DNA from 4 places in the Comamonas antarctica genome. Region 1 is predicted to be linked to each of the others. Evidence: predicted binding sites of a transcription regulator. Region 1 holds the regulator's gene; each other region holds the start of a gene.

Region 1 (7,371 bases):
AGGATGCGATCGTGAAGCAGAACAACGATGGCATCCTGTACCTGTTCAAGAAGAACAAGGTCACGTTCTTCCACGGCCGTGGCTCGTTCGTGAAGGCCGCTGATGGCGGCTACGAAATCCGCGTGGCCGGCAAGGAAGAAGAAACGCTCACCGCCAAGCAGGTCGTGGTCGCCACGGGCTCCAACGCGCGCGCGCTGCCGGGCGTGCCCTTCGACGAAGTCAACGTGTTGTCCAACGACGGCGCGCTGCGCCTGGGCAACGTGCCTGCCAAGATGGCCTTGATCGGCGCCGGCGTGATCGGCCTCGAAATGGGCTCGGTCTGGCGCCGCCTGGGCACTGACGTCACCGTGCTCGAAGGCATGGACAAGTTCCTGCCCGTGGTGGACGAGCAGATCGCCAAGGAAGCCAAGAAGGCGTTTGACAAGCAGGGCCTGAAGATCGAAACCGGCGTCAAGGTCGGCGAAGTCAAGGTCAACGACCAGGGCGTGAGCGTGGCCTACACCAATGCCAAGGGCGAAGCCCAGACGCTGGCCGTCGACAAGCTGATCGTCTCGATCGGCCGCACCGCCAATACCATCGGCCTGAATGCCGAAGCCGTGGGCCTGGCGCTCGACGAGCGCGGCGCGATCATCGTTGACGACGACTGCAAGACAAATCTGCCGGGCGTGTGGGCCGTGGGCGACGTGGTGCGCGGCCCGATGCTGGCGCACAAGGCCGAGGAAGAAGGCGTGGCCGTGGCCGAGCGCATTGCCGGCCAGCACGGCCATGTCAACTTCGCAACGCTGCCCTGGGTCATCTATACCAGCCCCGAGATTGCATGGGTGGGCCGCACTGAGCAGCAGCTCAAGGCCGACGGCGTCAAGTACAAGGCCGGCACCTTTCCGTTCCTGGCCAACGGCCGCGCGCGCGCGCTGGGCGACACGACCGGCATGGTCAAGTTCCTGGCCGATGCCGAAACCGACGAGATCCTGGGCGTGCACATGGTCGGCCCGATGGTCTCCGAACTGATTGCCGAAGCCGTCGTGGCCATGGAGTTCAAGGCATCGAGCGAAGACATCGCGCGCATCTGCCACGCCCACCCGTCGCTGTCGGAATCGACCAAGGAAGCGGCCCTGGCCGTGGACAAGCGCACGCTGAACTTCTGATCTGCCTGCGCCTGTGGGGGCTTGTGCCGCCGCTCCCGCCGTTCGCGGCCCGGCCGAAATTGCCTGCTTGCCGGGCGCTTTCGGCTTTTTTCTTTTCATACCAAGCCCGCATGTCCCAGTCCGTCCGAAAGGCCTACGAGGCCGAATTGCTTGCCAAGGGTTTTCAAAGCGATCCCGCCCAACTGCGTGCCGTCGATGCACTGCAGCGCTGTGCGGATGAATGGGCGGCCTACAAGGGCAAGCGTTCGAATGCGCTCAAGAAGCTGATCAACCGCCCGGAGATTCCACGCGGCGTCTACATGTATGGCGGCGTCGGCCGGGGCAAGAGCTTCCTGATGGAGTGCTTCTTCAATGCGGTGCCGCTCAAGCGCAAGGTGCGCCTGCATTTCCATGAATTCATGCGCGAAGTGCACCGCGAACTGGCCACGCTGCAAGGCGTCCAGGACCCGCTCGATGTGCTGGGCGCGAACATCGCCAAGAAGTACAAGCTCATCTGCTTTGACGAGTTCCACGTCGCGGACATCACCGACGCGATGATTCTTTACCGGCTGCTGGTGGCCTTGTTCGACAACGGCGTGGGTTTCGTCACCACGTCGAATTTCACGCCCGACGGCCTGTACCCGAACGGGCTGCACCGCGACCGCATCCTGCCGGCGATTGCCTTGCTCAACGAGCGCATGGAGATCGTCAACGTCGACAACGGCACCGACTACCGCCGGCGCACGCTGGAGATGGTCAAGCTCTACCACACGCCGCTGGGCCCCGAAGCCGATGCCGCGATGGAGGAGACCTTCAACCGCCTCGCGGAAGTGCAGGACGAGGACCCGGTGCTGCATATCGAGGCGCGCGAGATCCGTGCGCGCCGGCGCGCGGGCGGGGTGGTCTGGTTTGATTTCAAGACCTTGTGCGGCGGCCCGCGCTCGCAGAACGACTACCTCGAGATCGCCACCCAGTTCCACACCGTGCTGCTGTCCGATGTTCCGTTCATGCCGGTCAACATGGCCTCGCCCGCGCGGCGCTTCACCTGGCTGGTCGATGTGCTCTACGACCGGCGCGTGAAATTCATCCTTTCGGCAGCAGTGCCTCCCGAGCAGCTCTACACTGAAGGTCCATTGGCGCACGAGTTCCCGCGCACCGTCTCGCGGCTCAACGAGATGCAGTCGCAGGAGTTCCTGTCGCTCGAGCACCGCCTGGTCGACACCAGCCTGACCTGAGGTCCATGCCCATGATCCGCCTGTCTTTCCCTTGCTTTGCCGCAACGCGATGGCTGCGCACGACTGCCGTGGCGCTGGCCCTGCCGTTGGCGGCGGGCCTGGCGCAGGCCCAGCCCGCGCAATTGCCGCCCACGGCCAGCAAAGCCGAGCGCGCGACCGTGAAGGCCGAGCGCGACGCGACGCGTGCGCGCATATCCGCCGAACGTGCGGTCATACAGCAGCGACTCAAGCAGCAGGAAACCGTCTGCTACCAGCGCTTTGCGGTGGAGAACTGCCTGAGCGAGGCGCGCAACCAGGCGCGCCTGGCCGACAATGCCTTGCGCGACGAGGAAAGTGCCATCAACGCCGTCGAGCGGCGCGAGAAGTCGGCGGCACGGCTGCATTCGATCGAAGAGAAGGTCCAGGAAAAAAACCAGCAGGCACCCGCCCAGCCGGGCGTCCAAAGCACGGTGCGCGCTGCGCCCCCACCCAAGTCCACACCCAAGTCCACGCCCGCGGCGCCCACGGCGCAGGACCTGGTCGAGGTGCAGGCCCAGCGCGCACAGCAGGCGCGCGAGCGTGCCCAGGCGCAAAGCCAGCGCAACGAGGCACATGCCGCCGAGCAGTCCCGCAAGCAAAGCGGCGAGGCCGAGCGCCGCGCAGCCTCGCGCCAGCGCTATGAGGAAAAGCAGCGCGAGGCGCAGGAAAACCGCGAACGCCAGCGCGCCAAGGCCGCGGAATCGGACAAGCCCAAAGCGGCGCCGCTGCCCCGGCCCCCCGCGCCCTGAGCCACCGCGGCGCGAGCCGCATTGCGGTTTTTACCGCGCCTCGATTTTCACGATGACCAGGCTGAGATTGTCGCCGCGACCCTGCGCGCGCATGCGCGCCTGGCGCACCAGCAATTCGGCCGCATCGCGGGGTGCCAGCGCCTGCAGCAGCATGCCCAGCTCCTCGGTGTCGAAGTAGTGCCAGAGCCCGTCGCTGCAGGCCAGCAGCGTGCTGCCGGGCGCCAGCCGCTCGATGTGGTGCGGCGTGGCCGGTGGCAAAGTGTGGCTGCCAAGGCAGCCGGCCAGGATGTTGGCATGCGGATGGTCCTGCGCCTGGGCTTCGCTCAGTTCGCCGCGGTCGACCAGCGACTGGACATAGGAGTGGTCGCGCGTGCGGTGCACCAGCTTGTCCTGCTCGAAATGGTAGATGCGCGAATCGCCTGAATGCACCCAGTGGCATGCTCCGCTGGGCAGGACCAGGAACGCCGCCATGGTGCTGTGCGGTTCCTGCTCTGCCGAGATCGCGGTGAGGCGAATGACGGTATGCGCCTCCCGCACCATGTTCTGCAGCAGTTGGGCCGCATCGTCGCTGGCCGGGTCATAGCGCTCGAACAGCTGGTGGCAGGTCAGCATGACCTGATCGGAGGCCTTGCGGCCGCCGCTGCGTCCGCCCATGCCGTCAGCCACCACTCCGAGCACGCAGCCATGCACGCGTGCGTGCTGCAGCAACGCCACTTGATCCTGCTGATAGGCGCGGTCGCCGCGGTGGGTACCGGTTACTGCAAAGAGGCGAAAGGACGAGTGCATGGAACAAGAAGGCCCGAAGGGCTGTTCGAAACGTGCAGTGCAAGAGTGTAGCAACCGGATTTTCCGCTGACCCGCAGTCCACCTGGAGCGGCTTCAGCCGCAGGCGTATTCGTTGAAATCCAGCCGGTTGAGCGCGGCGCAGACATCGGCCATGCGGCCTGAGATCAGCAGCCTCCCGCCCTGGGTCTGGCCCTCGTTGCGCAGGATGCGCACGCCGCCATGGACCGCCGAGGGGCGCGCCTGGCGTACGGGATGCCGTACCTGGCGCATCGAAGCGCTGCGCAGCGGCAGGGAGGTGAGGCCGTGCGCGACCGGGGCATGGCCGAAAAGCATGTCATTTTGGGCGTGGCGCGAGAAAGGCAGGGCCTGCAAAGCGAATTGCATGTGATATCTCCAGCAAGGTGATTACGACGGCCGCAGCCGTGCTTCGACCAATAAGGTCGAGGGGTGCAATGCATGGGCCAGCGGCCCTGCGAGGGAAAGCGCGCCTGTTACATGAACAGGGTGTTGCGGATCAGGCCCACGGCCAGACCTTCGATGGCGAATGGCTCGTCGGGACGGACATGGATGACCGGAAAATCGGGATTCTCGGGCAGCAGTTCGATGCCGGTACGCGTGCGGCGCAGGCGCTTGACCGTGACTTCGTCGCCCAGGCGCGCGACTACAATCTGTCCGTCGCGCGCTTCGCGGCTGGCCTGTACGGCCAGCAGGTCGCCATCCATGATGCCGGCGTCGCGCATGGACATGCCGCGCACCTTGAGCAGGTAGTCGGGCTTGGCCTGGAACAGCGTGGGCTCGACCGCATAGGTCTGGTCGATATGCTCCTGCGCCAGGATGGGCGAGCCGGCTGCAACGCGGCCGACCAGCGGCAGCACCAGCGAGGCCACCGCGGCCAGCGGCGAAGTGAAGCTCGCGCCGCGCGCCGCGTTGATGTTGCGCACGGTGTCATGCCGCAGGCGGATGCCGCGCGACGTACCGCTGACCAGTTCGATCACGCCTTTGCGTGCCAGGGCCTTCAGATGTTCCTCGGCGGCATTGGCGGAGCGAAAGCCCAGCGTGCCAGCGATCTCTGCGCGGGTCGGGGGCGCTCCGGTGCGCTCGATGGCAGACTGGATCAGATCCAGGATTTGCTGCTGTCGCGGTGTGAGCTTGGGGTGGTCGAGCATGGCGGTCCTTAAGAGGCTTGCAACGGCAAGCTGCTATCAATCTGTTCTTTTATACAGTGACTGTATTTTTCACCAGTTTTCAAGGAGCCGCAAGTGGGCAATTCAAATAATGTGGTGATATTGGCCACAGGCGGCACCATCGCGGGAACGGCAGCCCATGCATCGCAGGCGGTCGGCTATACGGCGGCGCAGCTCGGGGTGGAGCAATTGCTGGCGGCGGTGCCCGACCTGGCCCAGGTGGCCGGCGGGGGCCTGCTGGCCGAGCAGGTCGCCCAGGTCGACAGCAAGGACATGGACAACGCGACCTGGGTGGCATTGGCGCAGCGCTGTGCCCACTGGCTCGCGCGTGATGACGTGCGTGCGCTGGTCATCACCCACGGCACCGATACGCTGGAGGAAACCGCCTGGTTCCTGGAGCAGGTATTGCCACGCACCGGCAAACCTGTGGTCCTGACCTGTGCCATGCGGCCCGCCACAGCGCTGCTGGCCGACGGTCCGCAGAACCTGCGCGATGCCGTGGCCTGCGCCGTCGATGCGCAGGCCGCGGGCGTGCTCGTGGTGGCAGCGGGGACGGTGCATGGCGCACGGGCCGTGCGCAAGCTCCACCCGTATCGCGTGGATGCATTCTCGTCGGCCGGGCTGGGCGTGCTGGGCTGGGTCGAGGAAGGGCGCGTGCGCTGGCAGCAGCGCCCCTGCGCCGACAGCGCTGCCGCATGGCAGGGCAGCATCGCGGCGCTGGCCGCAGCAGGCCCATGGCCCTGGGTCGAGCTGGTGACCAGCCACGCGGGTGCGGATGGCCGCGCGGTCGATGCATTGCTGGCCCACGGTGTACAGGGCCTGGTGGTGGCCGCGACGGGCAACGGCACGCTGCACCATGCACTCGAGGCCGCGCTGCGGCGCGCCCTGCAGGCCGGCGTGCCGGTCTGGATGGGCACGCGCTGCGCCGAAGGGCAGCTGGTGTTGGCGTCCGAAGGCCCGCAGGGGGCGCTGGATGCGCCGGTGCTGCGCCCGGTCGATCTGCCGCCGCTCAAGGCACGCATCAGCCTGCAGCTCGCGTTGCTGGCGCGCAGTGCCTGACGCGGCGAGCGCGCGGCACAAAAAAGGCCGCTGCCAGAAGGCGCGGCCTGTTTTCCAGAAGCGGCGAATACCGCGCCGGGCTGGCGATCACTCGGCCAGGGCCTGCAGCGCGCGCGCGGTGATTTCCTCCACCGAGCCCATGCCGCTGATGGCGCGGTACTTGGGCGCCTGGGCCGGATCTTGCTCGGCCCATTGGCGGTAGTAGTCGACCAGCGGACGGGTCTGATCGCTGTAGACCTGCAGGCGCTTTTGCACCGTTTCTTCCTTGTCGTCCTCACGCTGCACCAGTTCCTCGCCGGTTTCGTCGTCCTTGCCGGCAACCTTGGGCGGATTGAACTTGACGTGGTAGGTCCGGCCCGAAGCCGGGTGCGAGCGGCGGCCGCCCATGCGTTCGATGATGGCCTCGAACGGCACGTCGATCTCCAGCACGTAGTCGAGCTTGACGCCGGCGGCCTTCATTGCGTCCGCCTGGGGGATGGTGCGCGGGAAGCCGTCGAACAGGAAGCCGTTGGCGCAGTCTTGCTGCTGGATGCGTTCCTTCACCAGGCCGATGATGATCTCGTCGCTGACCAGCTGGCCTGCATCCATCACCGCCTTGGCCTGCTGGCCCAGCGGCGTGCCGGCCTTGACGGCCGCGCGCAACATGTCGCCGGTGGAGATCTGCGGGATGCCGTACTTCTGGCAGATGAAAGCAGCCTGTGTGCCTTTGCCGGCGCCGGGCGCGCCCAACAAAATCAGTTTCATGGAAATCCTCGAAGAGTTGAAATTCTTTTGGGCAACAAATGACCCGGCGGGCAGCCGAGCCGGCCGGGTCCATGTCGCGTTTTTTCGCGGCAAGGATAGCACGCGTGCACCGCGATGGGACCTACCGCGTGATGGTTTCGTGACAGGCGCCACGCCAGCGCACGCTGTAGGTGCAATCCTTCCCTCAGATTTTCGTATTTTCTGTTATCTGTGAAATGGACGTCTCTTGCGGCGCCAAGCATGGCTGCCGCGCAGGGATATCGCCTTGCCCTTCAAGCCCTGGGTCAGCCCAGCAGCGCGCGCACGCGTGCCAGGTCGGCAGGGGTATCGACGCCCGCACCCGGTGCATCGTGCGTGACATGCACCGCGATGCGGTGGCCGTGCCATAGGGCGCGCAGCTGCTCCAATGCCTCGATGGCTTCGGTGGGCGCGGCAGCAAGATGGGGAAAGCTGCGCAGGAACCCCGCGCGAT
Region 2 (7,371 bases), on a different replicon from region 1:
TGGCGCGGGAAGCCGATCAGCTGCTCGGTCAGCCGGATCAGCTGCTGCACGGCCAGCGTGCCGGTGGCGATGCCCAGCTCCTCGAAACGCTCGAGCCGGATGCTGTTGCCGTCGAACCACTGCTGGCCCTTGGCAATGGCATCGAGCGTGTCCAGATCGAAGCCCAGCGCCTTGCCGACGTCGCGGATCGCCGAGCGCGGGCGGTAGCTGGTCACGGCCGCGGCCAGCGCGGCGCGGTCGCGGCCGTATTTGCCGTAGAGGTACTGGATGACCTCCTCGCGGCGCTGGTGCTCGAAGTCGATGTCGATGTCGGGCGGCTCGTTGCGCTCCTTGGAGATGAAGCGCTCGAACAGCACCGACATGCGCGCCGGGTCGACCTCGGTCACGCCCAGGCAGTAACAGACCACCGAGTTGGCGGCCGAGCCGCGGCCCTGGCACAGGATATTGCGCGAGCGCGCGAACAGCACGATGTCGTAGACGGTCAGGAAGTAGGGCTCGTACTTGAGCTCGCAGATCAGCTCCAGTTCGTGTTCGATCTTTTCCTGCACCTTCTCGGGAATGCCGCGCGGCCAGCGCCGGCCCGCGCCTTCGTAGGTCGCCTGGCGCAGGTAGCTCGCGGCGCTGTGGCCCGCGGGCACGACCTCGTCGGGGTACTGGTAGCGCAGCTCGTCGAGGCTGAAGCTGCAGCGCGCCGCGACCTGCAGCGTCTGCGCCAGCAGCTCGGGCGGAAAGGTCTGCGCCAGCCGCAGCCGGCTGCGCAGGTGGCGCTCGGCGCTGCGCAGCAGCGCATAGCCGCACTCGGTCAGCGGCTTGCCGATGCGCGTGGCGGTGAGCACGTCCTGCAGCGGCTTGCGCGAGCGCACATGCATGTGCACATCGCCCACGGCCACCAGCGGCAGCGCCGTGAGCGCCGAGAGTTCGCGCATGCGGTGCAGCCAGAGCTCATCGTCGAGCCGGCGCACCAGGTCCACGCCGATCCAGCAGCGGCCCGTGAACTGGTTCAGCGTCCAGCGGCCCATGGCCTCGAGCTGGACATCGGTCGCCTGGCGCTCGGGGCACAGCAGCACCACGCAGTCTTGCAGCTCCTTGCCGCGGATCTGGCCCAGGTTCAGCGCGTACGTGCCTTTTTCCGAGGCGCGGCGCAGCTTGGTGATGAACTGGCACAGGTTGCCATAGCCGTTGAGGTTGCGCGCCAGCACCACCAGCGTGAACGGCGCTTCGCGCTCATGGCGCGGCGCGATGCAGAACTGCGCGCCGACCAGCAGCGTGATGCCGGCCTGCTTGGCCGCGACATGCGCGCGCACGATGCCGGCCAGCGAGCATTCGTCGGTGAGCGCAATCGCGCGGTAGCCCAGCGCCTTGGCGCGCGTGACCAGCTCATCGGGCTGGCTCGCGCCGCGCAGGAAGGTGAAGTTGGAGATGCAGCGCAGCTCGGCGTATTCGGGCAGGACCAGGTCCATGGCGCGCTTTCAAGCGTAATGACCGTGCAGGAACCACGCGGTCTCGTCGCCCGCGAGCCGCGCCTGGAAGACCCACAACAGCCCCGCATGCTCGCTGCGCGCGAGCCAGTAGTCGCGCTGCACATTGCGCGTGACTTCACGGCCATCTTGCTCGCCGCGGTGCCACCAGCCGCCTTCGACGCGGTCGGGGCCCAGCAGCAGTTGCAGCTTGCCCTGGTAGATCGGGCGGTGGTCGCGCTCGATCAGGCGCAGCGGTTCGTCCAGCACCCAGGTCGGCAGCGGCAGCCCATGCTGCGGCGGCGGCCTGGCGCCGCGGCGCGGCTCGGCGGCCGTCCACTGCTGCATCCATTCGAGGCGGTGGTCGGCGGTGAGCTGCGGCCGGCGGATGCAGTCCTCGCCCAGCCGCGCCTGGATGCGCTCGAGCGCGAGCCGCGTCGACGCGCCCTGGTGCGCGGCATCGGGAATCAGCGACCGGTTCTGCTGCGCGATCGGCTCGACGGCGCTGGCCAGCAGCTCCAGCTCGCCCGCGGGCGCAAGCAGCTCAAGCTGGTCCAGATGCTCGCCCAGCAGGCGCGAGAAATGCTCGGCGTTCTGCGTCGGCTCGGCGGTGCGTATGGTCAGCTCGCCGCCCGTGCCCGCGGCGCGCGAGCGCATGGAATCGTGGCACCAGCGCAGCGTGAAGGCCGTGGCGCCGAGCTGGCGCGCGGCCAGCCAGCCCGACATCAGCAGCAGCAGGCGGCGCGCGCCGAACAGCAGTTCGGGCGCATTCTCGACGCGCGCCATCAGCTCCAGCCGCGCCTGAAAAGTTTCGGGCAGGCGGATCCAGTCATAGGTTTCGGGGCGCAGGCCATAGGCCTGGTCCAGCGCCGTGAGCAGCGCGGCATCGAAGCGCCGCGCCATGCCGCCGCGCGGCAGCGCGCGCACCTGGCCCAGCGTGCGGCAGCCGACGCGCGCCAGCGTCGCCTGGTGGCGCGCGACGGCGCTCAGGTGTTCGAGCGGCAGGCCGTCGAGCATCTGCTGCAGCGGGCCGGCAAAGCCGTTCTCGACGCGCTGGCGCGCCAGCGCCAGCGCCGCCAGGCCGGTGGGCGCCCAGGCCACGAGCGCGCCGAGTTCGCGTGCGCCCGCGCCGACCCGTGCCTGCAGCTGCTCGGCGCCGCCAAACAGGCGCAGGCTGGCTTCGACTTCCAGCAGCACCGCTTCTTCGACCGCGGCCACGCGCGGCGTGAACTGCAGTGCCCAGAGCGCGAGCGCGGGCGGCTCAATGGGTGATGCGCTGTCGGGGCAGGGCAGGGGTAGCAGGGCGGCCCAATGCATGGAACACCTCCTGTGGCTGCACCCCGAATGCCGGCAACGCGTGCAGCCGCGGGGGAATGATGGAATGCAGGTTGCCAGGCATGGCGTCGAGCTGCAGCACGGCGTCGATGCTGGCGCCGCGGCGCTTGCGGATGCGCACCTCGAGGCCCCAGCTTTCGCCCAGGCCCACCGACAGCCGCAGCGGCGCGGGCGAGGCATCGCGCAGGGCCGACTCGGGGCGAAACAGGAACACCGGCGCATCGCAATGCAGCGCCTGCACCTGCAGCCGCCGCAACTGCTCGGGCCGCGCCTGCGGCAGCCAGGCCAGCACCGCGCCCGAAGCTTCGGACTTGATCAATTGCTCGGTGGCCCAGAGGCTGTCGGCCGGACCCTGTGCATCTATCCAGGTGAGCTGTTCCGGCGCCACGCCCAGCTGCGCCAGGCCCATCGCATGCGGGGCCTTGGGCGGCGCCACCAGGTAGATGCGGCTGTGGCGGTCGGCCAGCAGCGCCGGCAGCGCGGGCGCGAGCAGCCGCCATTCGCACAGCGCGGCCTGCGCCAGCAGCACTTCGCTCAGGCCCTGCGTGGGCCAGCCGCCTCCGGGCAGCGCCGCGTCCAGCGCCGCGAAACCCGTGGACAACGCGCGCCCGGCCGGCCCGCCGACCTCCGTGCCGCGCCAGACGGCCTGCGCCACATGCGCAGGCAACTGCCAGCGGTCAAAGCCGCTGGAGGAGGGGGGCAGGGTGTGGGCAGTAGCGTTCATGGTCGGATACTGTATTTAACCACAGTATATCGACCAGTTTCGGGTTTGTATCCAGTGCTGCGCTGGATGGGGCAAGCCGGGCAGCGCCGGAAAACGCTTTTTGCGCGCGGCTAAAGTGGAAAAAATCCCGTGAAAACAGCGCAAAGTATTTTTTCCTGGCAAAAGTAATGAAAATTCCGCCCAAAAACCGAAAAGTGGAATTTTTCAAACGCCAGAATCAGCAGCAGAGGACCGATATGACATTCCCCCGCATCACCGCCGCGCTGCTGCTGGCCCTGGCCAGCCTCAGCCATGCCGAGCCGCGCGTCCAAGTCGGCTTCTCTCCCGAGGGCTCGGCGCGCGCGCTGGTGCTCGAGACCATTGGCAGCGCGCGCCACAGCATCCAGATGCTGGCTTACGCGTTCCAGGCGCCGGACATCATGCAGGCGCTGGTCGCGGCGAAGCAGCGCGGTGTCGAGGTGCGTGTCGTGGTCGACAAGCAGCGCAATCTGGGCCGGGCCAGCCGCCAGGCCATGGACTTTGTGGTGCGCCAGGGCGTGGAACTGCGCATCAACGCGCATTTCCATATCCACCACGACAAGGCCATGATCGTCGACGGCAATGCGGTCCAGACCGGCTCGTTCAACTACGCCGCCTCGGCCGAGACGCTGAACTCGGAGAACGTGGTGGTCATGCACGACATGCCCGCGGTCACGGCGCAATATGCGGCGCACTGGCAGTCGCGCTGGGAGTTGGGGCAGCCCTATGGCGCAGCGCCTTGAGCCTGGCGGCAGCTTCGCCGCCACTGCATCAGGACAATGACGGATTCCGCTTCAATGAAAACCCCCACATGGTCTCGAGCTTCAGCGAAATGATTACAGCCCTCAAGTCCTGGGCCCATGCGCTCACTCCCGCAGGGAGTGCGCCATTCGATGCGGTGGCATGGTTCTCCCTGGCCTGCTACCTGGCCTTTGCCGTGATTGCCCTGCACTACGCGCTCAAGCCCTGGGCGGAAAAAGCGCTGTTTGCCAGCATGGCGGCCGCGACCGCGGCCTCGCTGTGGCTGCACCTGTCCCTTCTTCACTCGCCGGCCTACGTGGGGGAAGGCGCGCTCTGGCGCTTTGTCTCGCTGTCCCGGTATCTTCCCTGGGCCGTCATCGGCTTGGCCTGTGTGTATTGGCTCTACCGGATTTGCACGCGGCGGCGATGACGGCTATTGCTCCCCGCGGTACCTGACCGCCTCGACAAACGCCTGGAAGGCCGGCGAGGCCTGGCGCCGGTTGGGGTAGTAGAGGTGGTAGCCCTGGAAGCGCGGGCTCCACTCCTGCAGCACGCATTGCAGCCGGCCGGCGGCGATATGCGGCGCCGCGAGCTGCTCGGGCACATAGCCCACGCCCAGGCCGTCGAGCGCGGCGTTGAGCACATGCATGATGCTGTTGAAGACCAGCGGGCCTTCGCCCTTGACGGTAAAGGCCTGGCCCGCGTTTTCAAATTCCCAGGCATAGATCGCGCCCGAAGGGCGGTGGCGGATATTGATGCAGCGGTGCTGGGTCAGGCCATGCGGGGTCTGCGGCGGCGCGTGGCGCGCGAAGTAGCCGGGCGAGGCGACCACGACCAGGCGCCAGTCGGGGCCGATGCGCACCGCGATCATGTCCTTGCTGATGGCCTCGCCCAGGCGGATGCCGGCGTCGAAGCGCTCCTCGACCACATTGGTGAAGCCGTAGTCGACATACAGCTCCAGCCGGATATCGGGATAGTCCTCGAGGAATTGCGCCAGTAGCGGCCGCAGGCACAGCTCGATCTGGTCGTCGGTGCAGGTGATGCGCAGGCTGCCGCTGGGCTTGTCGCGCAGCGCCCCCAGCGCCTCGACTTCGGCGGCAATCTGCTCGAACAAGGGCGCGATGGCCTGCATCAGCCGTTCGCCGGCCGCGGTGGGCGCGACATTGCGCGTGGTGCGCGCCAGCAGGCGCAGGCCCAGGCGCTCCTCGAGCGCGCGCAGCGTATGGCTCAGCGCCGAGGGCGTGACGCCCAGCCGTGCCGCGGCCTTGGTGAAGCTCTGCTTGCGCGCGACGGCCAGGAAGGCCTGGAGGTCATTGACTTTGGGGGTGGCCATTGCTGAGATTTTCTCACAGGCGCATCAAGATTGCGGTGGCTAATCAAATCCGCATGGCTCCTGCACCATCGGGCTTTCCGATTTTCCCCACGGGGCACACGCATGACTTTTCCCGCCAACACCAGCGCCGCGCCTACGCGCCGCGATTTCGTCAAGACCGCCGGCCTGGGCCTCGCGGCGCTGGGCGCACTGCGCCAGACCATGGCCGCCGATGCGCCGCAATCCATTCCCGAAGGCGCGGACAACTTCTACCGCAGCCGCCGTGTGACGGTACAGAAAGTGCGCTTCCCGAGCCAGTACCAGCTGCAGATCGCGGGCAATCTGGTGCTGCCCAAAAACCTGGCCCGGGACCGCCGCGCGCCAGCGATCATCGTCGGCCATCCGATGGGCGCGACCAAGGAGCAAAGCGCCATGCTCTATGCCCAAAAGCTCGCCGAACAGGGCTTCGTGACGCTGGCCATCGACCTGCCCTACTGGGGCGAAAGCGAAGGCCTGCCACGCAGCCTGGTGGCGCCCGACACCTATGCCGATGCCTTCAGCGCCGCCGCCGACTACCTGGCCGCGCAGGATTTCATCGCGCCCGAGCGCATTGGCGTGCTGGGCATCTGCGGCAGCGGCGGCTTTGCCATCAGCGCGGCGAAGCTCGATCCGCGCCTCAAGGCAATAGCCACTGTGAGCATGTACGACATGGGCGCGGTCACGCGCAATGGCCTGAACCGGGCGCAGACACCGGCCCAGCGCCAGGCGCTGCTGGCCAAGGCGCAGCAGCAGCGCGCGCAGGAACTTGCCAGCGGCACGCCGCAGTGGCTGGACTACCTGCCGCTGCAACTGCCGCCCGATGCCGATGCGGTGACGCGCGAGTTCCACGACTTTTACCGCACGCCGCGCGGCATGCACCTGCCGGCGGGCGTGCCGCTGGAGCGCACGCAAAACCGCCGCTTGTCGAGCGAAGTGCGCTTCATGAACTTCTATCCGTTCAACGACATCGAGAGCATCGCGCCGCGGCCGCTGCTGTTCATCAGCGGCGACCAGGCGCATTCGCGCGAATTCAGCGAGGACGCCTACCGGCGCGCCGCTGGCCCCAAGGAACTGCTGTGGGTGCCGGGCGCCGGCCATGTCGATCTCTATGACCGCGTGACGCTGATTCCCTGGGACCGGCTGGCGGCGTTCTTCACGCAGCACCTGGCGTAAGGGGTTCCATGTCGACAATGGTTTCCTTGAATCCTGCAGGCCAGGGGTCTGCCGACACGGCCGAACCGCGCGCGCACTGGAGCGGCGTGCTGGCTATGACGCTGTGCGTCTTCGTGCTGATTGCCTCCGAGTTCATGCCCGTGAGCCTGCTCACGCCCATGGCCGCCGCGCTGCGCGTGAGCGAGGGCTGGGTTGGCTATGGCATTGCGATCTCGGGTGCTTTTGCGGTGCTGACCAGCCTGGGCATTGCGCGGCTGGCGGGTGCCATGGACCGCAAGACCTTGCTGCTGCTGCTGACTGGACTGATGGGCGTGTCCGGGCTGATCGTGGCGCTGGCGCCCAACTACGGCGTCTACATGCTGGGCCGCGCGCTGATTGGCGTGGTCATCGGCGGGTTCTGGTCGATGTCGGTGGCGGTGGCCATGCGGCTGGTGCCCGCCGCGCGCGTGCCCCGGGCGCTGGCGATCTTCAATGGCGGCAATGCGCTGGCCACGGTGGTGGCGGCGCCACTGGGCAGCTATCTGGGCGGCATCCTGGGCTGGCGCGGCGCGTTTGTGTGCCTATTGCCGATT
Region 3 (7,371 bases), 920 kb from region 1:
GTACTTCTGCTCCAGCGCGTCCCAGAAGTCCTTGTTGACCAGGCGCTGGCGCTCGAGGAACGGCGCGACGATGGCCGGGTCTTCGTCGACCTGGTGCTTGTCGCGCAGCAACGTCAGGCAATTTTGCATGCCCGCGACCGCGCTTTGCAGCGCGGCGTTGGCATACAGCACGAAGCCGAAGCCCAGCTGGCCGAGTTCGTCGGCGCCGAAGATCGGCGTCTTGCCGCCAATCACCATGTTCATGAGCTGCGGGCGGTCGAGCCTCTGGGGCAGGGCGCGCACCTCCTCCTCGCGCGTGACGGCTTCGACGAACAGAATGTCGGCGCCGGCCTCGGCGAATGCCTGGGCGCGGTCGACGGCGGCATTGAAGCCGTGCACTGCCGCCGCATCGGTGCGCGCCATGATCAGCGTGCCGCTGTCGCGGCGCGCGTCGACGGCGGCGCGGATCTTGCCCAGCATCTCGCTGGTCTCGATCACGGCCTTGCCGTTGAAGTGGCCGCAGCGCTTGGGCGATACCTGGTCCTCGAGCTGGATGCAGTCCGCGCCCGCGCGCTCGAGCGTGCGCACCGCATGGTAGGTGTTGACGGCATTGCCGAAACCCGTGTCCGCATCGACGAGCAAGGGGACATCGACGGCATCGCGGATGCGCGCCGTGTGTTCGGCGATGTCGGTCAGGCCGATGAAGGCCTGGTCAGGCATGCCGAGCCACATGTTGGTCACGCCGGCGCCGGTCACATAGATGGCCTCGAAGCCGAGGTCGGCCGCGAGCCGCGCCGACAGCGCGTTGAAGGCGCCGGGCACGATGACGCCGCGGCGCGCATCGGCCAGGGCTCTGAGTTGTTGCTTGGGATTCATGGGACGTTTATTTCTCTTGCATTTTTGCGGCCTTGACGATCTCGCCCAGGCGCTTGCGTTCGGCATCGGCAAACTTCACGAACTCCTGGCGCGTGCCGCCGACCGGCTCGATGCCAAGGCCCTTGAGCTTGTCCACGGTCGCGGGTTCCTTCATGGCCTTGTCCACGGCCGCGGCGAGCTTGTCGAGGATGGCGGCCGGCGTGCCCTTGGGGGCGTGGATGCCGGCCCAGTGGGCGATCTGCAGGTCGGGGAATCCTTGTTCCACGGCGGTTGAAAGCTGGGGATAGGCCGAGATGCGCTGCGTCCAAGTGGTTGCCAGCGGCTTGAACTTGCCTTCATGCAGGATGTGCGGCAGCGCGATGATGCTGGCCTCGGAGGTGCCCTCGACCTGGCCGCCGAGCACGGCGGTCGTGCTTTCGGAGCCGCTCTTGTAGGGCACGGGCTGCAGCTGCGCGCCATACTTGACGTTGAGCATCTCGGCGACGAAGTGCGGCGTGCTGCCGGTGCCGGCCGTGGCGAAGTTGAAGCCCTGGCCCTTCTTGGAAGCCTCGACGAAATCGCGCAGGTTGTCGTAGGGCGCATTCCGGGGCACGACGATCACCGACGGCGCCAGGCCGATCATCACCACGGGCTGCAGCGCGTCGTCCTTGAAGGGCATGGACTTCTTGATCATGCTGTTGGAGATCACGCCCGCAGCGCTGACCAGCAACGTGTAGCCGTCGGGCGCGGCCTTGGCCACGATGTCGGCGCCCACGGTGCCCCCCGCGCCGGGACGGTTGTCGATCACCACCGGCTGGCCCAGCACCTTGGAGGCACCTTCGGCGGCCGAGCGTGCCATGAGGTCATTGGCGCCACCGGCGGCGAAGGGCACGACCAGGCGGATCGGACGGGTCGGCCAGCTGTCGGCCGCGTCGGCGGCATGGGCCAGCGGGGCCACGGCCAGCAGCGCAAGGGAATGGGCAATCAGATGGCGGCGGTGCAAGATCATCGAGGTCTCCTGGAGTCGTTGGTATTGCAAGCCAAGGTGCAAACCGCATGCCAGTCCGAACCAGGGTAAACCACTACCCCTGCAAGTCGTTGAATTGACAGGGTTTTACCGCTTTCGCTGCACCCGCGCGTGGCCGTATCACCGTGGCGGGTTTCATCGGTGAAATGAAGGCTTGCAGGGATGAAACACGCTGGTGCGCAGCGGCTGCCATGCTGCAGCCCAGGCTGTGGCCGATGCGGCGCGAGAGGGCACCTCCCGGCCTGCGCTGAAAGCCGGTCTGGCTTATCCCCACCACCCCGGCATCAACCTGCGCACCTCGTCCCGCCCGAACCGGTCGTCCATCAGAAACAAGTCCCCGGTATCGCTTTCCGAGCGAATCACGCGCCCCGCGGCTTGCACCACCTTGCGCAGGCCGGGGAACAGGTAGGTGTAGTCATAGCCGGTGCGGGTGCCGAAGCGCTGCTGCATGCAGCGCTTCATGCTTTCGTTGACCGGGTTCAGCTGGGGCAGGCCCAGCGTGGCGATGAACGCACCGATCAGCCGGTCGCCGGGCAGGTCGATGCCTTCGCCGAAGGCACCGCCCAGAACCGCGAAGCCAATGCCGTGGCCGCCGGGCTGGAAGCGGTCGATGAAGGCCTGGCGGCTGTCCGCCCCCATGGCGCGCACCTGGCGCCAGACCGGCGGCGCATCGGGCTGGGCGCACAGCGCATCGGCCACGCGCTCGAGGTAGTCGAAGCTGCTGAAGAAGCACAGGTAATTGCCCGGGCGCTTGCCGTACTGCGTGCGGATCAGCGCCACGATGCGCGCCACCGAGGCCTCGCGGTCCTGGTAGCGCGTGGAGACATCGCGCACGATGTGCACCGCGAGCTGCGCGGCCTTGAACGGCGCGGGCACGTCGATCCAGCCCGTGTCTTCGGGCATGCCCAGCGTGTCGCGGTAGAACGTCGCCGGGCTCAGCGTGCCCGAGAACAGCACCGTGGCATGCGCGGCCGCGTGGCGCGCGAGCAGGTGCGGCGCGGGAATCACGTTGCGGATGCACAGCACCGACGCGCGCTTGCGCCGGCCTTGCGCGGGCACCAGCGTGACATCGAACAGCGCATGGTCGTCGAACTTTTCCTCGAGCACGGAAAACTGCAGCGCCTCGAGATAGAACGCCAGCACCGGGTCGCCGGGCAGCATCGGTATGTCGGCATTGGCCTCGGCAATCAGCGAGACGGCCTTTTGCAGCGCGGCCATGAAGTCCAGCGGCACCTGGGCGTGGCATTGGTAGCCATCCTCCTGGCCCGCGTGGATGTCGGTCCAGGCGCGGCCGAGCGCATCCAGCGACTTGCGGATGCGGCCCTTGGCATGCTTGCGCGCCGCGGCCAGCGAGCCGGGCGCGAGTTCGGCGGTGTACATGCTGCGCGCGCGGTCGAGCAGGTTGTGCGCTTCGTCGACCAGGATGCCGACCTTCCACTGGTGGGCCTGGGTCAGCGCGTACAGCATGGCCGCGCCGTCGTAGAAGTAGTTGTAGTCGCCGACGACCACGTCGCTCCAGCGCGCCATTTCCTGCGTAAGGTAGTAGGGGCAGACCTCGTGGGCCAGCGCGACTTCGCGCAGGCGCGCGCTGTCCCAGACCGCGCGCACGCCGAGCACCGCGGCGCGCGCCGCAGGCAGGCGGTCGTAGAAGCCCTTGGCCAGCGGGCACGAGTCGCCGTGGCAGGCCTTGTCGGGGTGCTCGCAGCTTTTCTCGCGCGACTGCAGCGTCAGCGCGCGCAGCGGCGGGGCGCCGTCGGCCTGCAGCCTGGCATTGACCAGATCCAGCGCCTGCGTGGCCAGCCCATGGCCCGTGCCCTTGGCGGTCAGGAAGAAGATCCGGTCCAGCCCCTGGTCGGGGCAGGCCTTGAGCATGGGAAACAGCGTGCCTATGGTCTTGCCTATGCCCGTGGGCGCCTGCGCCATCAGGCAACTGCCGGGCTCGGGCGCGCGCGCGCAGCGGTAGACCGCGACCGAGAGCGCGCGCTGGCCCGCGCGAAACGCGCCCCAGGGGAAGCTCAGCGCCGCGAGCGCCGTATCGCGCGCGCTGCGGTGCGCATCCTCGCTTTGCGCCCAATGCAGGAAGCGCGCGCATTGCTGCGTGAAGAATTCCTGCAGCTCGGCGGCCTCGAAGGCCTGCACGATGGCGTCTTCCTTCTGCGTCGTGATGTTGAAGTAGATCAGCGCGATCTTCAGCCGCGGCAGTGCGCGCCCGGCGCACAGCATATGGCCGTAGACCTTGGCCTGGGCCCAGTGCAGCGCGCGGTGGTTGGCGCGGATCGCGTCGAGGTTGCCGCGGTAGGTCTTGATCTCCTCGAGCTGGCCGGCCTGCGCGTCGAAACCGTCGGCGCGGCCGCGCACGCGCAGCGTCTCGTACACCCCCTGCAGCGGCAGCTCGGCCTCGTATTCGGCGCCACGGCGCGACTGCACCAGCGCATGGCCCTCGATGCCCTGCTGCGCCGTGGGCGCGGGCGTGAAGCGCATGTCGAGGTCGCCTTGCTTGGCGGTGAACTCGCACAGCGTGCGCACCGAGACGGTATAGCTCACGGCGCAGCCCCGCAGCTGCGCCATTGCACATGGCAGACGCTGACCGGAATGCCATGCGCGCTGCAGTATTCGAGCCAGCGGATCTGGTTGTCCTGCAGCTTGTCGCCCGGGCCCTTGACCTCGACCAGTTCGTAGCGCTTTTCCCCGGGCCAGAAGCGCACCAGGTCGGGAAACCCGGTGCGGTTGGCCTTGACGTCGGCCATCAGCCGCGTGAACAGCAGCTTGAGATGCGCGGCGCTGATGCAGTCCAGCGCCAGCCTGAGCAGCGGCTCGGTCAGCACGCCCCAGAACACGAACGGCGACTGCACGCCCTGCTTGTCGGCATAGCGCTCGCAGATGACCTGCATGTAGTCGGGCGCATCGAGCAGGGCCAGGCAGCGCGCGAACTCGTCGGCGCGGCGCTGCGCGAAGTCGGGCGCGCTCAGGTCGGCGGGGGCGCTCTGGAACGGGTGGAAGAACGCGCCTTGCACCGGCGCGAAGATCGCGGGCCAGCACAGCAGGCCGAACAGCGAATTGACCAGCGCGTTCTCGACATAGAACACCGGGCTCGCGTCGCTGTGCCAGTGCTGGCGCAGCACGTATTCCACCGACATCGGCAGCGCGGGCGGGTCGAGCTCGATGTCCGTGCGCAGGCGCAGCAGCGCGCGTGCCGCGCCCGGGCGCCGGCCAGGCGGGCCCTGGCCCAGGCTGCGCTGCAGCCGCGGCAGCATGCGCAGCAGCTTCTGCTGCTCCTCATCGCTTTCGGGCGCCTGCTGCGCGGCCAGCGCGCGCTGCAAGGCTTCCTCATGGCGCTCCAGCCGTTCGAGCACGCGGATGTAGCGGTGGCGCGCGCCGGGATAGCTGCACTGCGCATAGGTCAGCAGCGCTTCGTCCCACTCGGCCGCGCGCTCGCAGGCGTTGCCCAGGCGCAGCAGCAGCTTGGCGCGGCGCTTTTCCAGCCAGGGGTTTCTGCTGCGGCAGGCTTCGATGGCCTGGCGCAGGGCCGCGGCGTCGCCGCCTTCCTCCAGGGCCTCGCGGCAGGCCTGCAGCGCCAGGTAGGCGTCGATGTCCTCGCGTGTCTGGAAAGCGCGTGAAGACGCATCGAAATCCACGCTCTCGTACTTGAACACGCCCAGGTCGGCCAGCACGAATTCGGTCCAGTCCTGGTGCAGGTTGCCAAAGAACATCAGCCGCAGGCGCTCGCTGAGCGCGCCCAGCATCACGCGCCATACCGGCTCCGCGGCCTTGGGATGCCATTCGGCATAGCGCCGCGGCTCGGCATGCTGGCTGCCCAGCGCCAGCAGCCAGTCCGACTTGCGCGTGCCGCCGCCGCGCTCGGCGCCCGCAAACACCGTGGCCAGCTCGCCCTTGGTGTGCAGGTCGAACAGTTCTTCGAGCAGCATCGGCGCCTGGGTGTCGAGCCAGCCCAGCGCCAGCAGCGGGTCGGCGGCCGCAGACACTTCGGGAATTTCCTCGTAGACCAGCTTGGAGGCGCGGAACCACGGCCCGCGGCGCATCAGCATGCGCACCAGCAGCGCGCGCGACAGCGGCGGCAGCGCCGCGAACTGCGCGAGGAAGTCGTGCTCGGCGCTGTCGAGCAGGTCGCTGTAGCGCTGCGCGATCCAGGCCAGCGCGCGCTCGAAGTTGTGCAGGTAGTAATAGCGGTGCGGCGGCACCGGAATGGACGCGGTCATGATTTGCCGGACCGGCTGCCGGCAACGGGAAGGCCGGAGATCTCAACCGGGGTGAACATGGCGCTACTGTACATAACTACATGTTTCGGCCCCTTCGGCAAATCCATGGAGGCTGCTTTGCTACTGCCTCTGTAGCTAGGACTGGCGGCCGGCCGTGGGCGGGAGTATCCAGCCCGCGTGCTTCTCCATCAGTCCCACGCCGACGGCACGCACCGCGGCCATGGCCTGCTGCGCGATGGCCGTGGGCGTGGCCAGACGGCGCGTGACGATGCTCACCGAGCGCACCGGCCCGTCGGCGATCTCCGAGACCTGCAGCCCGCGCAGGGTCTGCATCGGCATCATGCCCAGATAGGGCAGCACCGCGATGCCCAGCCCCGCCTTGACGAAACCCGCAATGGTGCCGACCTGATCGAGCTGCATCTTCGGGCGGAACTCGATGCCGCGCTGCAGGAAGGCGGCGCTCATGTAGCGCATCGCCGTGCTGGCATCGGTCATCGTGATCAGCGGCAGCCCGGACAGGTCGTCGAGCTGCAGGCGCGGCCCCAAACGCTTGCGCCAGGGGCCGCACGACAGCAGCACGAAGCGGTCGCGCAGCACCTCCTCGTAAAGCAGCGCGGGGTGCGAGGGCGCGACCGACGCGAGTGCGAAGTCGACCTGGCAGTCGAGCAGCCGCTGCACGCAGGCGCCGTTGGAGCAGTCATGGATGGTGATGTGCGGCTCCGGGTACTCGCGCTCCAGCGCCGTGCACACCGCGGGCAGCATGACCGTGGCCAGCGAGGGCAGGGAGGCAATGGCCAGTTGGCGTGCCTCCTGCCCCGCGGAAGACAGCATGCGCTGCAAGCCGGCATCGTATTCGCCAATCACCGAGCGCGCCATGGCCGCCAGCCGCTGGCCGCCTGCCGTGAGCTGCACGCTGCGCGTGGTGCGCTCGAACAGCGGCAGGCCCAGCGTCTGCTCGAGATCGCGGATGGCCTTGCTCAGCGAGGGCTGGGTCATGAACAGCTGCTCGGCGGTCTTGCTGAAGTTCAGCGACTCGGACAGGGCCAGGAACATGCGCAGTTGGCGCGGCGGAATATTCATGCCTTGATTCTATAAATTGCGAGCAATAAAGAATTTCAAAAATATATGGTGGCGCCGTAGCATCGATCCATGCATCCCGCGGGCGCCGCCCGGCGCGCTTCGAGAAGATGCCGACAAAGGAGACAAGGTGCTGGATCTGACAGGCAAGGTGGCATTGGTGATGGGCTGCGGCGCGGTCGCGCAGGGCTGGGGCAACGGGCGCGCGACGGCGGT
Region 4 (7,371 bases), 1.2 Mb from region 1:
TATACCGGAATGGCGCCGACGGAGTTCCGGGCATTGCGTTGAGTCAGGCATGGCGTGCACGGTTTCGAGGACAGACCGTTCACCCTTCGACAGGCTCAGGGCGAACGTCAAGCAAACCCCTGTCACGGCTTACATAGGACAATGCAGTCCATTAATAGATTGCAAGTAGCTGACTGCCATGGATATTGACCAACCCCTTGCCCTGCTGGGCGGAATGACCGCTTCCCAGTTCATGCGCCGCCACTGGCACAAGAAGCCGCTGCTGGTGCGCCAGGCCATTCCAGGCATGGTGGCGCCCGTGGGCCGCGATGCGCTGTTTGATCTGGCCGGCCAGGATGGCGTCGAGTCGCGGCTGATCCGCCAGCAGAAGAAGGGCTGGACGATGGACCATGGCCCGTTCGGCAGCCAGGACCTGCCGGCGCTGAGCCAGAAGGCCTGGTCGCTGCTGGTGCAGGGCGTGGACCTGCATGACGCGGGCGTGCATGCGCTGTTGCAGCAGTTCCGCTTCGTGCCCGAAGCCCGCCTGGATGACCTGATGATCAGCTACGCCACCGACGGCGGCGGCGTGGGCCCGCATTTCGACAGCTATGACGTGTTCCTGCTGCAGGCGCACGGCAAGCGCCGCTGGCGCATCGGCCGGCAGAAGGACCTGACGCTGCAGGAAGGCGTGCCGCTGAAGATCCTGGCCGATTTCGAGCCCGAGCAGGAATTCGTGCTCGAGCCCGGCGACATGCTGTATCTGCCGCCGCGCTATGCCCATGACGGCGTGGCCGAAGGCGAGTGCATGACCTATTCGATCGGCTTTCGCGCCCCGGCGCGCGAGGAACTGGCGCGCGAGCTGCTGCTGCGCATGTCGGACGAACCCGATGAGCCCGAAACGCCGGTGCTCTACAAGGATCCAAAGCAGGAAGCCGTGGCCCACCCGGGCGAGATTCCGGCGAGCATGGCCGAGTTCGCGCGCGCCGCGCTGCAGCGCGCGCTCGCCGAGCCGCTGGCGCTGGAGCGTGCGCTGGGCGAATACCTGACCGATCCCAAGCCCAATGTCTGGTTCGAGGCCGGCGAGGAGGGCGTCATGCTCGAAGCCGTGGTGCTCGACCGGCGCACGCGCATGATGTACGACGCACGCCATGTGTTCATCAACGGCGAGAGCTATCTCGCCGGGGGCCGCGACGCGAAGCTGATGCGCCTGCTGGCCGACCAGCGCGCGCTGTCGGCGCGCGAACTCGCCAAGGCCAGCGACGATGCGCTGGAATTATTGTCGTCCTGGTACGAGGCGGGATGGGTACGTAGCGCTGTCTGACATGTGTGCGGGCATTCGTCTGACAGGCGAAGATTCAAGCTCGCGCGTTGAATGGACAGGCCTCGATCATGCCGACGCTGCCGCCACAGGGTTGACCCTAAAAAAAGTTGTGGACATTTGTAGAAGTGTTGTCAGGAATCGTCAGGATTGCCGAAACCGTACCTATAATCGTTCGCTGTGTCGCAGCAATTATCTTGCGACTCTGCCGCAACGTTCCATGGCTGCAAGAGGCTGGCCGTTAATGGCATATCGAATTCTCAATGCTCCTCAAAATAGGAAAATCGAAATGAAGAACTCCCTCGTCCTGGCTACCGTGATCGCTGCTGCTGCTCTCGTCGCTTGCGGCAAGAAGGAAGAAGCTGCACCCGTGGCCGCTCCTGCTGTGGAAGCTCCTGCTGCTGCTCCCGTGGAAACCGCTCCGGTCGCTCCCGCTGCTGACGCTGCCGCTACGGCTCCTGCCGCCGACGCTGCCGCCGCTGGCGCTGCTGCCAACGCTGCTGACGCTTCGGCCGACGCTGCCAAGGCTTCGGAAGATGCTGCCAAGGCTGCTGCCGACGCCGCTGCCGGCGCTGCTGCTGCCAAGTAAATGCTGCGGCGCTGAAGCCGGTTCGCCGGCTTTGGCCTGGCACAAAACCCCGTTCGCAAGACCGGGGTTTTTTTACGTCCGCGGTTTGCCACAGGGCATGAAAAAGCCACCGCAGGCGGTGGCTTGTCGTGAGCGGCCCGCGCGGGGCCGTTCGGTGGCTGTGCTTACTTCAGGTCGTCGGTCAGCACGCGCACGATGCGCTGGGCGTTGGCCGAGGTCTCGGGAGCGCCGGCCGCAGTCAGCACCGTCACCGTCGAGCGATCGCCCTCGGTGCGCACCTGCACCTGGTACTTGACCGGTGCCGAAGCCTCGCCGCCCTGGCTGAAGATGCGGCTGAAGAAGCCCTTGGCCTTCTGCTCCTCGGGCGAGACGTAGCGCACGAAGTAGATGCCGCGGCTGCGGTCGCGGTCTTCGACGGTGAAGCCGGTGCGGTCGAGCGCCAGGCCGACACGGCGCCAGGCGCGGTCGAAGCCTTCGTCCAGCAGCACCACGGGCACGTTGTCGACGGTGTCCATGCGCGCGCTGGGCGCGGGCGGTGCCGACTGCACCGAAGCCGCGGCGGCTTGCGACTGCTCCTGGCTCACACCCAGCCGGACCATCATGCGGCGCAGGAACTCGGTCTCCAGCTCCGTGTCGGCGGGGCGCGGCTGCCATGCCGTCGAGTCCTTGGCCTGCGTCGAATAGACCTCGATCATGCCGCGGTGGGTGACGTAGATCTCGGTGCCGCCGTCAGGCTTGCGCTCCAGGCGCGTGCGGAACTTGTCGCGCTCGCCGGTGGAGTACAGCGAGTCGAAGACCTTGCCCAGCGCCGCGCGGATCACGTCCTGCGGCAGCTTGGCGCGGTTCTCGGCCCAGTCGGTTTCCATGATGCCGAGCTTGGCATCTTCCTGCACCAGCACGAAGCCGTTTTCCAGCCAGAACTCGCGCACCGGGTCCCAGAGCTGGTCGGCGGGGCGCTGGATCACGAGCCAGCGTTCGGTGCCCGCGCGCTCGATGCGCACGTCGCCGATGTTGCTGACCACGGTCTGCGCGCCGGTCGGCGCCTTGGCCTGGCCCGCCTGCATGGCGTTGGCCGAGACCACGCCGCCGGGAACGGCGTAGCGCGAGTCGCGCGTGAGCTGGCTCAGGTCGGGCGGGACTTCCAGCGTCGGCGCCTTGGTGGCGCTCTTGTAGTCGATCTTTTCCGGAGTGAAGGTGGTGCAGGCAGAAAGCGCCATGGCCAGGCCCAGCAGGCCCAGACGTGCAGTAGTTGGTTTCACGCGAATAATCCTAGGTGCTCTGATAAGTGGGAACGCGGGCTCAGATCAGCGCCGCGGAGCGCAGCGCGCCCTCGACTGCGTCCACATGTTGGGGGCTCAGGTCGGTCATTGGCAGGCGCATCGTAGCGCCGCACAGGCCCATGCGGGCGACGGCCCATTTCACGGGAATCGGGTTGGCTTCGATGAACAGGTTCTTGTGCACCGGCATCAGCTGCAGCTGGATCTGCATCGCGCGCTGCACGTCGCCGGCCAGGGCCGCCTTGCACAGCTCGCTCATCAGGCGCGGCGCGACGTTGGCGGTGACGCTGACGTTGCCATGGCCGCCGCAGAGCATCAAGGCCACCGCGGTCGGATCGTCGCCCGAATACACGCCGAAGCCGGCGGGCACATCGCGGATCAGCCATTGCGCGCGCTCGATGTTGCCCGTGGCTTCCTTGATGCCGATGATGCCCGGCACCTGCGCCAGGCGCAGCACGGTGTCGTGCTGCATGTCCGCGACCGAGCGGCCGGGCACGTTGTAGAGAATCGTCGGCAGGTCGCCCACGGCTTCTGCAATCGCCTTGAAGTGCTGGTACTGGCCCTCTTGCGTGGGCTTGTTGTAGTAGGGCACGACCTGCAGCTGGCTGTCGGCGCCGACGGACTTGGCGAACTGCGCCAGCTCGATGGCTTCGCGCGTGGAGTTCGCGCCGCAGCCGGCCATGATGGGCACGCGCTTGGCGGCCTGCTCGACGGCCACGCGAATGATCTCGCAGTGCTCTTCCACATTGACGGTGGGGGATTCACCGGTGGTGCCCACCACGCCGATGCAGTCGGTGCCTTCGGCGATATGCCAGTCGATCAGTTTGCGCAGGCTCGGGTAGTCGACGCTACCGTCTTCGTGCATGGGGGTGACGAGGGCAACAATGCTGCCGGTGAGAGCGACGGTGGAAGAGGTCATGTCCGCAGTTGAAAACGGGAAAGGGACATTCTAACGAGTGTCCGCAACCCTGAGTTGGCTCACCCGGGCATCCCCGGGGAGGAGACGGTTTCCGGATGCAAAAAGTGCCGGCTCACAGCGCTGCCGGCACGCCGGCGCCGGGGGCGGGGCGCCGCGCGGCAATGCGCTGCACGCAGCGCGGCGGGCCGTCGAGGAAGCCGTCTTCATAGGCCACGACCTGCAACTCGCCGGCGCAGGCGCGCAGCAGCTCGCCGGGCTGCAGCAGGAAGTCGGGGCGCGAGGGCTTGCCAAAACGTGCATTGCCATCGGCAAAGGTCTCGTACAGCAGCACGCCGCCGGGCGCGACGCTGGCCACCAGCGTGGGCAGCAGCGCGCGCCAGAGATAGTTGGTGACCACGACGGCGGCAAACTGCGTGCCCGGCAGCGGCCAGGCGCCGCCTTCGATATCCGCGCAGACGCGCTGCGCCGATGCCGGCAGCGCGGCCAGCGCGTCGGCCGAGCGGTCGATGCCCACGCAGGGATGGCCGCGCTGCGCGAACCAGTGCACATGCCGGCCCTGGCCGCAGGCGACGTCGAGCACCGTGCCGCCTGCGGGCACGAGATGGCTGAAACGCTGGATCCAGGGCGAAGCGTGAAAAGGCGTGTGCGTCATAACGGGGATTTTCCCGCACGCCTGCAATATCCGCTTTCTTGGAAACTGGCGCGACCCAGCAAGGGGGCAGCGAGCAAGGGCCGCCCCGCAGCGAGGCTGCCGTCCCCCTCCACCGAAGGTTGAGAGGGGGAAGCGCCGAAGGCGCTCAGGGGGTGCTTTAAAAACACGCCCAGACCTGGTCGGCCATCAAAATCATGAAGTCCGGGTCGGTGTAAAGACCAAACACCGCCGCCAGCACCAGCGCGATCAGCACGCCGCCCAGCACGCGCAAGCCGCGGCGCCGCAGAGGCAGTGCTTGCTGCGCGGCCATGGCTCAGGCCGCCAGCGGGCGGCGCTGCAGCGCCGCCTCGCGCACCGGCAGGTTGATCAGCGCGGCAAAGATGCCCAGCGCGATCGACAGGTACCAGACGATGTCGTAGCTGCCGCTGCGGTCATAGAGATAGCCGCCCAGCCACACGCCAAGGAAGCTGCCGACCTGGTGGCTGAAGAACACGAAGCCGCCGAGCATCGACAGATGCTGCACGCCGAAGATCTGCGCCACCGTGGCATTGGTCAGCGGCACCGTCGACAGCCACAGGAAACCCATGGCCGCCGAGAACGCGTACACCGACCAGGGCGACAGCGGCACCAGCAGGAAGGCCACCGTCACCACCGAGCGCGCGAGATAGATGCCCGCCAGCAGATAGCGCTTGGGGAAATGCTGGCCCAGGTTGCCGGCCAGGTAGGTGCCGAAGATGTTGAACAGGCCGACCAGCGCCAGCGAATAGCTCGCGACATGCGGCGCCAGGCCGTAGTCCTTGAGGTAGCTGGGCATGTGCACGCCGATGAACATCACCTGGAAGCCGCAGACGAAGTAGCCCGCGGTCAGCAGCAGGAAGCTGGGCGTGCGGAAGGCCTCGGTCACGGCCTGCGCCACGCTTTGCTCGCGCGGCGCGCTGCTGCGGCCGGCAAGGCCGGGCTCGCGCAGGCCGAAGGCCAGCGGCACGATGATCAGCACCAGCATGGCGAGCACCAGCAGCGCATTCGACCAGCCGATCTGCGCGATCAGCGCACCCTCGACCGGCACCATGAAGAACTGGCCAAACGAGCCCGTGGCCGCGATCACGCCCATGGCCCAGGAGCGCCGGGCGGCGGGAATCTGCCGGCCCAGCACGCCGAACACCACGGCGTAGGTCGTGCCAGCCTGGGCCACGCCGATCAGCAGGCCCGCCGTGAGCGCAAACCACAGCGGCGTGCTCGATAGCGCCATGCCGGCCAGCCCCAGCGCATAGGCCGCGGCGCCGGCCAGCAGCACGCGGAACGCGCCAAAGCGGTCGGCCACCATGCCGGCAAAGATGCCCATGATGCCCCAGGCAATGTTCTGGATGGCAATGGCCATCGCAAAGGACTCACGGCTCCAGCCCATCTCCTGCGTGATCGGCTGCAGCCACAGCCCGAAGCCATGGCGTATGCCCATCGACAGCGTGACCACTGCGCCCCCGCACAGCAGCACCTGCATCATGGAAATTGGTTTTGATAATGTTTGTTGCATGATGACGCGACTGTAGCCAAATTGACCCCAGGCTGCTGGCAACTGCGCGACCTCCAGGGTTGCTGTTGCCGTCGATCCTGCAAGGCTTGCGAGGCCATGCTGTGTGTCCATACAGCTTTCGCCGCCGCGCCGCACTACAATCCCAGCCCATGGCAGCTAAACCTTCATCCTCCTCCACGAGTGCTTACTCCGAAGGCTCGATCCGCGTGCTCAAGGGCCTCGAGCCCGTCAAGCAGCGGCCGGGCATGTATACGCGTACCGACAACCCTCTGCACATCCTGCAGGAAGTGGTGGACAACGCGGCCGACGAAGCGCTGGCCGGCTACGGCAAGAAAATCAAGCTCACCCTGCATGCCGACCATTCGGTCAGCGTGGAGGATGACGGCCGCGGCATTCCCTATGGCATGCATCCCGAAGAAAACGCTCCGGTGATCGAGCTGGTGTTCACGCGCCTGCATGCGGGCGGCAAGTTCGACAAGGGCCAGGGCGGCGCCTACAGCTTCTCCGGCGGCCTGCATGGCGTGGGCGTCTCGGTGACGAATGCGCTGTCCACGCGCATGGAAGTCACGAGCTACCGCGACGGCAACAGCGCGCGCCTGGTGTTTGCCGGCGGCGACGTGGCCGAGCCGCTGCAGGTCCAGCCGCTCGCCAGTGGCGAGCGCAAGCGCGGCACCACGGTACGCGTGTGGCCCGATGCGAAGTATTTCGAGACCGCGCAATTGCCCATGGGCGAGCTGGTCCACCTGCTGCGCAGCAAGGCCGTGCTGATGCCCGGCGTCACGGTGACGCTGGTCAACGAGAAGACGCGCGAAACCCAGACCTGGCAATACAAGGGCGGCCTGCGCGACTATCTGCAGCAGAACCTGCATGGCGAGCCGGCCATCCCCATGTTCGAGGGCGAGGGCTTTGCCGACCGCCACAACGACAGCTTCGCCGAGGGCGAGGGCGCGGCCTGGTGCGTGGCCTTCACCGAAGACGGCGCGGCGGTGCGCGAGAGCTATGTCAACCTGATTCCCACGACCGCCGGCGGCACGCATGAGAGCGGCCTGCGCGATGGCTTGTTCCAGGCGGTCAAGAGCTTCATCGAGCTGCATTCGCTGCTGCCC

The links. The regulator LexA, encoded in region 1, represses DNA repair genes until DNA is damaged. The targets are predictions, from matches to a motif close to ACTGTATNNNNATACAGT.
Region 2: a site for LexA is predicted at 3,525-3,542, ahead of imuA (translesion DNA synthesis-associated protein ImuA). Genes of this name have one in related genera too.
Region 3: a site for LexA is predicted at 6,144-6,161, ahead of HUK68_RS04165 (VRR-NUC domain-containing protein). Genes of this name have one in related genera too.
Region 4: a site for LexA is predicted at 6,364-6,381, ahead of HUK68_RS13915 (DNA topoisomerase IV subunit B). Genes of this name have one in related genera too.

What each region holds. Positions count from the first base shown of each region.
Region 1 is NZ_CP054840.1:1,789,328-1,796,698, forward strand. It holds gene lpdA (dihydrolipoyl dehydrogenase) at 1-1,145, shown strand, start outside; gene zapE (cell division protein ZapE) at 1,256-2,359, shown strand; gene HUK68_RS08565 (hypothetical protein) at 2,371-3,126, shown strand; gene HUK68_RS08570 (PP2C family protein-serine/threonine phosphatase) at 3,157-3,912, opposite strand; gene HUK68_RS08575 (hypothetical protein) at 4,006-4,296, opposite strand; gene lexA (transcriptional repressor LexA) at 4,404-5,078, opposite strand; gene HUK68_RS08585 (asparaginase) at 5,172-6,155, shown strand; gene adk (adenylate kinase) at 6,243-6,899, opposite strand; gene HUK68_RS08595 (hypothetical protein) at 6,898-7,113, shown strand; gene kdsB (3-deoxy-manno-octulosonate cytidylyltransferase) at 7,184-7,371, opposite strand, start outside.
Region 2 is NZ_CP054841.1:236,891-244,261, reverse strand. It holds gene HUK68_RS20505 (error-prone DNA polymerase) at 1-1,460, opposite strand, end outside; gene HUK68_RS20500 (Y-family DNA polymerase) at 1,470-2,774, opposite strand; gene imuA (translesion DNA synthesis-associated protein ImuA) at 2,719-3,516, opposite strand; gene HUK68_RS20490 (phospholipase D family nuclease) at 3,753-4,277, shown strand; gene HUK68_RS20485 (hypothetical protein) at 4,367-4,705, shown strand; gene HUK68_RS20480 (LysR family transcriptional regulator) at 4,709-5,608, opposite strand; gene HUK68_RS20475 (alpha/beta hydrolase) at 5,711-6,799, shown strand; gene HUK68_RS20470 (MFS transporter) at 6,808-7,371, shown strand, end outside.
Region 3 is NZ_CP054840.1:873,433-880,803, forward strand. It holds gene HUK68_RS04150 (isocitrate lyase/PEP mutase family protein) at 1-855, opposite strand, end outside; gene HUK68_RS04155 (tripartite tricarboxylate transporter substrate binding protein) at 863-1,843, opposite strand; gene HUK68_RS04160 (ATP-dependent DNA helicase) at 2,126-4,429, opposite strand; gene HUK68_RS04165 (VRR-NUC domain-containing protein) at 4,402-6,078, opposite strand; gene HUK68_RS04170 (LysR family transcriptional regulator) at 6,214-7,158, opposite strand; gene HUK68_RS04175 (SDR family NAD(P)-dependent oxidoreductase) at 7,286-7,371, shown strand, end outside.
Region 4 is NZ_CP054840.1:3,014,757-3,022,127, reverse strand. It holds gene HUK68_RS13955 (helix-turn-helix domain-containing protein) at 1-42, shown strand, start outside; gene HUK68_RS13950 (cupin domain-containing protein) at 179-1,300, shown strand; gene HUK68_RS23505 (hypothetical protein) at 1,302-1,886, shown strand; gene bamC (NlpB/DapX family lipoprotein) at 2,051-3,145, opposite strand; gene dapA (4-hydroxy-tetrahydrodipicolinate synthase) at 3,186-4,082, opposite strand; gene HUK68_RS13930 (class I SAM-dependent methyltransferase) at 4,195-4,734, opposite strand; gene HUK68_RS13925 (hypothetical protein) at 4,892-5,044, opposite strand; gene HUK68_RS13920 (MFS transporter) at 5,048-6,235, opposite strand; gene HUK68_RS13915 (DNA topoisomerase IV subunit B) at 6,415-7,371, shown strand, end outside.